Regions from separate parts of the Endozoicomonas sp. GU-1 genome, predicted to be linked through region 2. Evidence: predicted binding sites of a transcription regulator. Region 2 holds the regulator's gene; the other holds the start of a gene.

Region 1 (3,423 bases), 2.0 Mb from region 2:
TATCATATTTAGAAAGTGGAATTGGTATAACGGGGAAAACGCATGTTGGTTATTGCTTCCCGGTAATGGCCCCTGTGTACGTCTGCCGCCTACATCCATTCAGTCGTGCATTTACAGGGTTCACCAGAAAGAGAAAAGCCAGAACTTTCGCTCTGGCTTGAGGTTAAACGACAGCTTATCCGGTCTGCAAAAACGGTTTAGACCGAATAATACAGATCAAACTCTACCGGGTGAGTTGTCTGGCTGACGGCAAGACACTCTTCCTTCTTGAGTTCAATGTAACCATCGATCATGTCGTCTGTGAATACGCCACCGGCCGTCAGGAACTCACGGTCAGCGTCCAGGGCAGCCAGGGATTCTTCAAAGCTGGCAGAAACCGTTGGGATCTCGGCTGCTTCTTCTGGTGGCAGATCGTACAGATCCTTGTCAGCCGCATCGCCAGGATGGATCTTGTTCTTGATCCCGTCCAGACCGGCCATCATCAGGGCCGCAAAGGCCAGGTATGGGTTGGCAGTGGGGTCGGGGAAACGTACTTCAATACGACGTGCCTTAGGGCTGTTCACGTAGGGAATACGGATAGAAGCAGAGCGGTTACGGGCTGAGTAAGCCAGCATAACCGGAGCCTCAAAGCCCGGGATCAGACGCTTGTAGGAGTTGGTAGAAGCGTTGGCAAAGGCGTTGATGGCCTTGGCATGCTTGATTACACCACCGATGTAGTACAGGGCTTCTTCAGACAGGCCTGCATAGCCATCACCAGCAAACAGGTTCTCACCGTTCTTGGACAGAGACATGTGAACGTGCATACCGGAGCCGTTGTCGCCTACCAGTGGCTTCGGCATAAAGGTAGCGGTCTTGCCATAGGCATGAGCAACGTTATGCACTGCGTACTTCAGAATCTGAACTTCGTCAGCTTTCTTAACCAGGGTGTTGAACTTGACACCGATTTCACACTGACCGGCAGTACCTACTTCGTGGTGATGAACTTCAACGTCCAGGCCCTGAGCTTCCATGGCATCACACATGGCGGCACGCAGATCGTGCAGGGAGTCAACCGGTGGTACCGGGAAATAACCGCCCTTCACTTTTGGACGGTGTCCGATGTTGCCGCCTTCAAATTTGGCGTTGGAAGACCATGCCGCTTCTTCTGAGTTTACTTCGTAAGAAGCACCGGAAATATCAACGCTCCACTTAACGTCGTCAAACACAAAGAACTCTGGCTCAGGACCAAAGAACGCAGTGTCGGCAATGCCGGTAGACTTCAGGTACTCTTCGGCACGCTTGGCAACAGAGCGTGGGTCACGCTCATAACCCTGCATGGTGGATGGCTCCACGATGTCACAGCGCAGGTTGAGGGTGGTGGCTTCAGTGAATGGATCGATGACAGCTGTGCTGTCATCTGGCATCAGAATCATGTCGGATTCGTTAATGCCCTTCCAGCCAGCAATAGAGGAACCGTCGAACATTTTGCCGACTTCGAAGAATTCGTCGTCTATTTCACCAATGGGAATCGATACGTGCTGCTCTTTACCCTTGGTATCGGTGAAACGCAGATCAACCCACTTAACGTCATGTTCCTTAATCAGGCCAAGAGTCTTCGACATTTATTATTTCCCCTCTGGAGGACAAAAAAACCGGACAAACACCGCACTGGCAACCAGATCAGGCGGTTTACTGATCAATCTCTTTGCTGTCTCATCAACAAGCAGCCAGGAGATTCGCTTGCTGGACCATTAGCAATAGCCATGCCACATTTTACAACTTGATCAGATGGGATGGACAAAAACAGGGCTTTTCAGTGAAACATCTGAAAAAAGGCAAGCATTGAGCAAAAAGAGAGCGGGAAACAGCCAGATACCAGACCGGTTCACACAGTTTTTGCTTGCCTTATCCTCTTCAGGCTACTCAAAGTACACACGTTCACGGCTCTCACGCACCTGCACAATGCAAGGCACCTCGAGCTCCGGAAAAGCCCGCCCGATTCGGTGCAGAGAAAACCATAGGCGCACCAAATAAGTGCAAACAGCTTTTACTACACCCACCTGACCAAACAGCGGCTGACAGTGTAACCCCTTTGACAAGGGATTTGCAGCATTACTTACCGGCATGGAGGCAAATACCGATTACGGTCCATATAATCCGGTTTTCCGGGGTCACCCTGCAACGTGCTACAAGGGTGCCAGAGCTCTCGGTTATTCGGTATAATGCGCCGTTAACGAATGGTTAAGTTATCCGTCCTACCCGCCTTGACTACCCAGCCCACAAGGTCTCCTGATCCATGAAGTTCATCATCAAACTGTTTCCGGAAATCACCATTAAAAGTACCCCGGTAAGAAAACGCTTTATTAAAATGCTGCGTAAAAATATTCGCACCATTCTCAAGCGTGTGGATGAGAATATCGATGTCTGCGGTGTATGGGATCATATAGAAGTCACGACCAGTAGCAATGATCAGATCCTGGTGGCAGAGGTCGGTGACCTGTTAAGCCATATCCCGGGCATTGCCTACTGGCTACAGGTGGCGGAGCACAAGCTGGTCAGCCTGGACGATGTTCTGGAAAAAGCCGTTGAGGCTCACTCAGAAACACTGGCGGGCAAAACCTTCTGCGTTCGCTGTAACCGGACCGGCAAGCACGATTTCCAGTCCATTGAGGTAGAGCGATTTGTCGGTGGCGGTCTTATCCAGCAGACCGAAGCCAAAAGGGTCAGCCTGAAAAATCCTGAAATAACGGTTCGTATTGATATCAAGAATGACCGCTATTTTATGACCCAGAAGCGGGGAGCCGGTCTGGGTGGCTATCCCCTCGGGTCTCAGGAGCCGGTTCTCTCGCTGATTTCCGGCGGTTTTGACTCTACGGTGTCGAGCTTCCTGACCATGAAGCGCGGCATCCGAACTCACTTCTGCTTCTTCAACCTGGGTGGGCATGCCCACGAGCTGGCAGTAAAAGAGGTGGCTTTCTACCTGTGGAACCGTTTTGGTTCTTCTCGCCAGGTAAAGTTCGTTACCGTACCTTTTGAAGGCGTTGTCGAAGAAATACTGACCAAAGTGGACAACGCCCAGATGGGCGTTATTCTCAAGCGAATGATGCTCAGGGCCGCCACTAAGGTGGCCAAAGAGATGGAGATGGCGGCACTGGTAACCGGCGAAGCCATTGGTCAGGTTTCCAGCCAGACACTGCCAAACCTGGCGGTGATTGACTCGGTAACCGATGCCCTGGTGCTCCGGCCCCTGATTACCATGGATAAGCAGGCAATCATCGATATATCCATACAAATCGGTACTGAAGAATTCGTTCGTAATATTCCGGAATACTGCGCAGTGATCTCGAAAAACCCCACCACCCGGGCCAGGGTAGAGAGAATTGTGGCAGAAGAAGAGCGGTTCAACTTCGATGTACTCGAAGATGCTATTCAAAGCCGGAGAAC
Region 2 (3,423 bases):
ACGATCAGCGCGAATACCAGGTCAACGGGCTCACGGTCCACCGCATCAAAATCAACCGGTTCCGCCAGTCGTATAAAAAGACCGATCGGCTCCGGGCAGGCTTTACAGCGACAGTGGGGAATAGCCACGCCATCACCCAGCCCGGTAGTGCCAAGACGCTCTCGGGCAACCAGCGCTTCAAACAGTTCTTTGGCATTGATTTTCGGGGGCTTCGCTGCTGATGCGTTCAGCGATAAATTCCAGGATTTTCTTTTTGCTGGCCCCGTGCACCCCGTCAAGGGTGCGCTCGGGGGTTAGGATGCGATGAATAATCATGCTGAATAAGAATGGCAACCTGATAAATCAAAGGGCATGGCCACTGGCACCCTGTTGCCTGTCCAGGGCTTTCTCTTTTCGCTTAACCAGCTGCCGATCCAACTTGTCCGAGAGCAGGTCAATGGCTGCGTACATGTCTTCGTGCTCGGCGGTGGCATTAATCTCGGCCCCGCGGGTATGCAAAACGGCTTCTGCTTTCTGCACCAGCTTTTCGACACTCAGGGTCACCTGTACATTGGTGATATGGTCAAAATGTGAACCAAGACGCTCCAGTCTTTTGATCACATAGTCGTGCAGAGCTTCTGTTACCTCGACATGATGCCCACTGATGTTGACTTGCATGTAACGCTCTCCTGAATCCCATTATCCAGATAATCACCAGTCCGCGGGATTTTTCGTACTGGCTGAGTTCGATTCTATCACTGTCGGTGCAGCTTGGAATGCCCTGAGACAAAAAAAACTGCTTTTTGAGCGGTGTATCAACTAGGGCACTAACTGCTTACGTTCATTGGATGGCGGAATATTCATGGACTCACGGTATTTGGCAATGGTGCGCCTTGCTACCTTGATGCCCTGATCCCCCAGAATCGCCGCAATTTTATTGTCACTGAGGGGTTTGCGCGGTGTCTCTTCAGCAATAAGTTTGCGGATATGGGCCCGAATGGCCGTGGAGGAACACTCCCCCCCTTCCGTGGTGCTGACATGGCTGGAAAAAAAGTACTTCAGCTCGTAAACACCCCGGGGGGTATGCATGTACTTCTGAGTCGTTACCCGGGATATCGTCGACTCATGCATCCCCACCGCCTCGGCAATATCCGCCAGCACCAGGGGTTTCATGGCTTCATCCCCTTTTTCCAGGAACTCCTGCTGATAGGCAATAATCTGGCTTGCCACTTTCATCAATGTTTCATTGCGGCTTTGCAGGTTTTTCAAAAACCAGCGGGCTTCTTGCAGATGGTTCTTCATGAACACATTGTCGCGGCTGTTATTGGCTCTCTGAACCATGGACGCATAATTATTATTAATGCGCAGTTTGGGCAGGGCGTCGGAATTCAGTTCCACCGTCCAGCGTTCCCTGATTTTCCGGACGGATATATCCGGTACCACATATTCGGCTTCTGTCTGATCAATGGTGCTGCCGGGTTTTGGGTGGAAGCTCTGAATCAGGCTGAGGGCTTCTCGCAGCTGGTCTTCTTTCAGTTTGGCATGACGCATGATGCTGGCATAATCACGGGTGCCAAGGGACTCAAGGTAACGGGTGAGCAGCTTTTCCGCATTGTTGAAATGGGGTGTTGAGGGCGGCAGCTGACGAAGTTGAACCAACAGACACTCTCTAAGGTCAATACTGCCACAACCCACCGGATCGAATTGTTGTACCCGGTGTTGCAGCACATGGATCTCTTCAATCTCCAGATCGTCCAGTTGGGATTGAAGAGAGACAAACAGGTCATCCAGCGTGCAGGTTAAATAGCCATCCGGATTAACTGCTTCGATGATCGCCAGACCAATCAGCCGGTCCCGGTCGCTCATGGGCAGCATATCCAGTTGCCATTCCAGGTGATCCTGAAGTGACTCCACAGCGGAGGATTTTGCCAGGGGGTCATAATCATCGTCACCGCTGCTGGCCGGCAGGCTGGAATACACGTCGTCCCAGGCGGAGTCCACGGGCAGTTCATTGGGAATGCTGTCTGACCATTCCGCCATCTCCTGAGGCTCAGGTTCTGAGGCTTTTTCGCTCAGATCAACGAGTTCTTCCTGTCCTTCACTGCTGGCGGTGTCCTCTGTCTGGCTATCCTCGGACTCCAGCATGGGGTTGGACTCCAGGGCCTCCTGAATCTCCTGCTGAAGATCCAGGGTCGATAGCTGTAGCAGCCGGATGGCCTGTTGCAGCTGCGGCGTCATGGTCAGCTGCTGGCCCATCTTGAGCTGTAAGGAAGGCTTCATAGGCAACCGTATACCTTTACTTCGTTTTCCGTGGAGGCTGCAGAGGCTTACTCTCCATGTGCGGCTGATTATAAACCCATAGACGTTTCTGAAACCATAGCTTTAGCAAAAAATGTGCAAAGATTGAATACGATGAAATTACGTGTGTTTTTGTGTGGGTTGTAAGCGCTTTCCGTCTTTAAAGTTCGGTCATAACGACTGTCAGAATGGTTAAAAAGAACTACCCGATCATTATTTGACATTGGTCATTTACAACCAATAGCTCAAGAAATAACCTGCGCGCAATTTAGCCATTTTCAGGATTCCCCTGTGGATATACTCATTGTCATACCCGTAGTTGCACTGGTTATCTACGCCATCGTGAAGAACTACAGTGCATCGGCTTCGCTGGCTATTGCCGGTATTGTCCTGCTAAGTGCCGCCGCGGTGATGGGGATAAAAGATATTCTGCCAGCGGCCAAGGCCACCGGTTTTATCCCCTTTGACCTGTTTCAACTGATGAACACGGTATTCAGCTTCCGCATGGCCAGCCTGGGTCTGACCATCATGGCCTGTGGTGGTTTTGCCAGCTATATGTCCCATATCGGTGCCTCAGAAGCGCTGGTTCGACTGGCCGTCAAGCCCATCAGCCGTTTTCGCTCACCTTATATGGTACTGGCGCTGTGTTATCTGCTCAGTGTTGTGCTGCAAATGTTCGTCACCTCGGCAACGGGCCTCGGTCTGCTGTTGATGGTGACGCTGTATCCGGTGCTGAGAAATATCGGTTTAAGCCCGGCTTCAGCGGTTGCCGTGATTGCTTCTCCGGCGGCATTTGAAATCGGTGTCACCCAGGTGAATGCCAATTTTGCCGCCAGCCAGTCCGGACTGGAAATTACCGAATACTTCCTGGATTATCAGGCCTGGATCACCTTCCCCATGGCGCTGGTGGCGGCGGCCCTGCACTTTGTCTGGCAGCGTCGGTGCGATCTGAAAGATGGCTACAGGGTTGCCGAGCATGTGGGTGAGGGCATCGAACCTACAGACGGTGACCAGAAAGACCCGGCCCCGGCATTCTATGCGCTGCTGCCCATGATTCCTTTCTTCCTGTTGTTGATCTTTTCCAAAATGATGGTGTCGTCTATCAAAATGAACCTGGTCATGGCCATGCTGATCAGCGTATTTGTC

The links. The regulator sigma-54, encoded in region 2, starts transcription at its own class of promoters, with help from an activator protein. The targets are predictions, from matches to a motif close to TGGCACNNNNNTTGCTNT.
Region 1: the regulator sigma-54 is predicted to act here: its motif matches at 1,731-1,748, upstream of glnA (glutamate--ammonia ligase).

What each region holds. Positions count from the first base shown of each region.
Region 1 is NZ_CP114771.1:4,686,403-4,689,825, reverse strand. Features, by position in the region: gene glnA (glutamate--ammonia ligase) at 198-1,601, opposite strand; gene thiI (tRNA uracil 4-sulfurtransferase ThiI) at 2,276-3,423, shown strand, end outside.
Region 2 is NZ_CP114771.1:2,666,563-2,669,985, reverse strand. Features, by position in the region: gene O3276_RS11020 (PTS sugar transporter subunit IIA) at 1-278, opposite strand, end outside; gene hpf (ribosome hibernation-promoting factor, HPF/YfiA family) at 343-657, opposite strand; gene O3276_RS11010 (RNA polymerase factor sigma-54) at 799-2,259, opposite strand; gene dcuC (C4-dicarboxylate transporter DcuC) at 2,569-3,423, shown strand, end outside.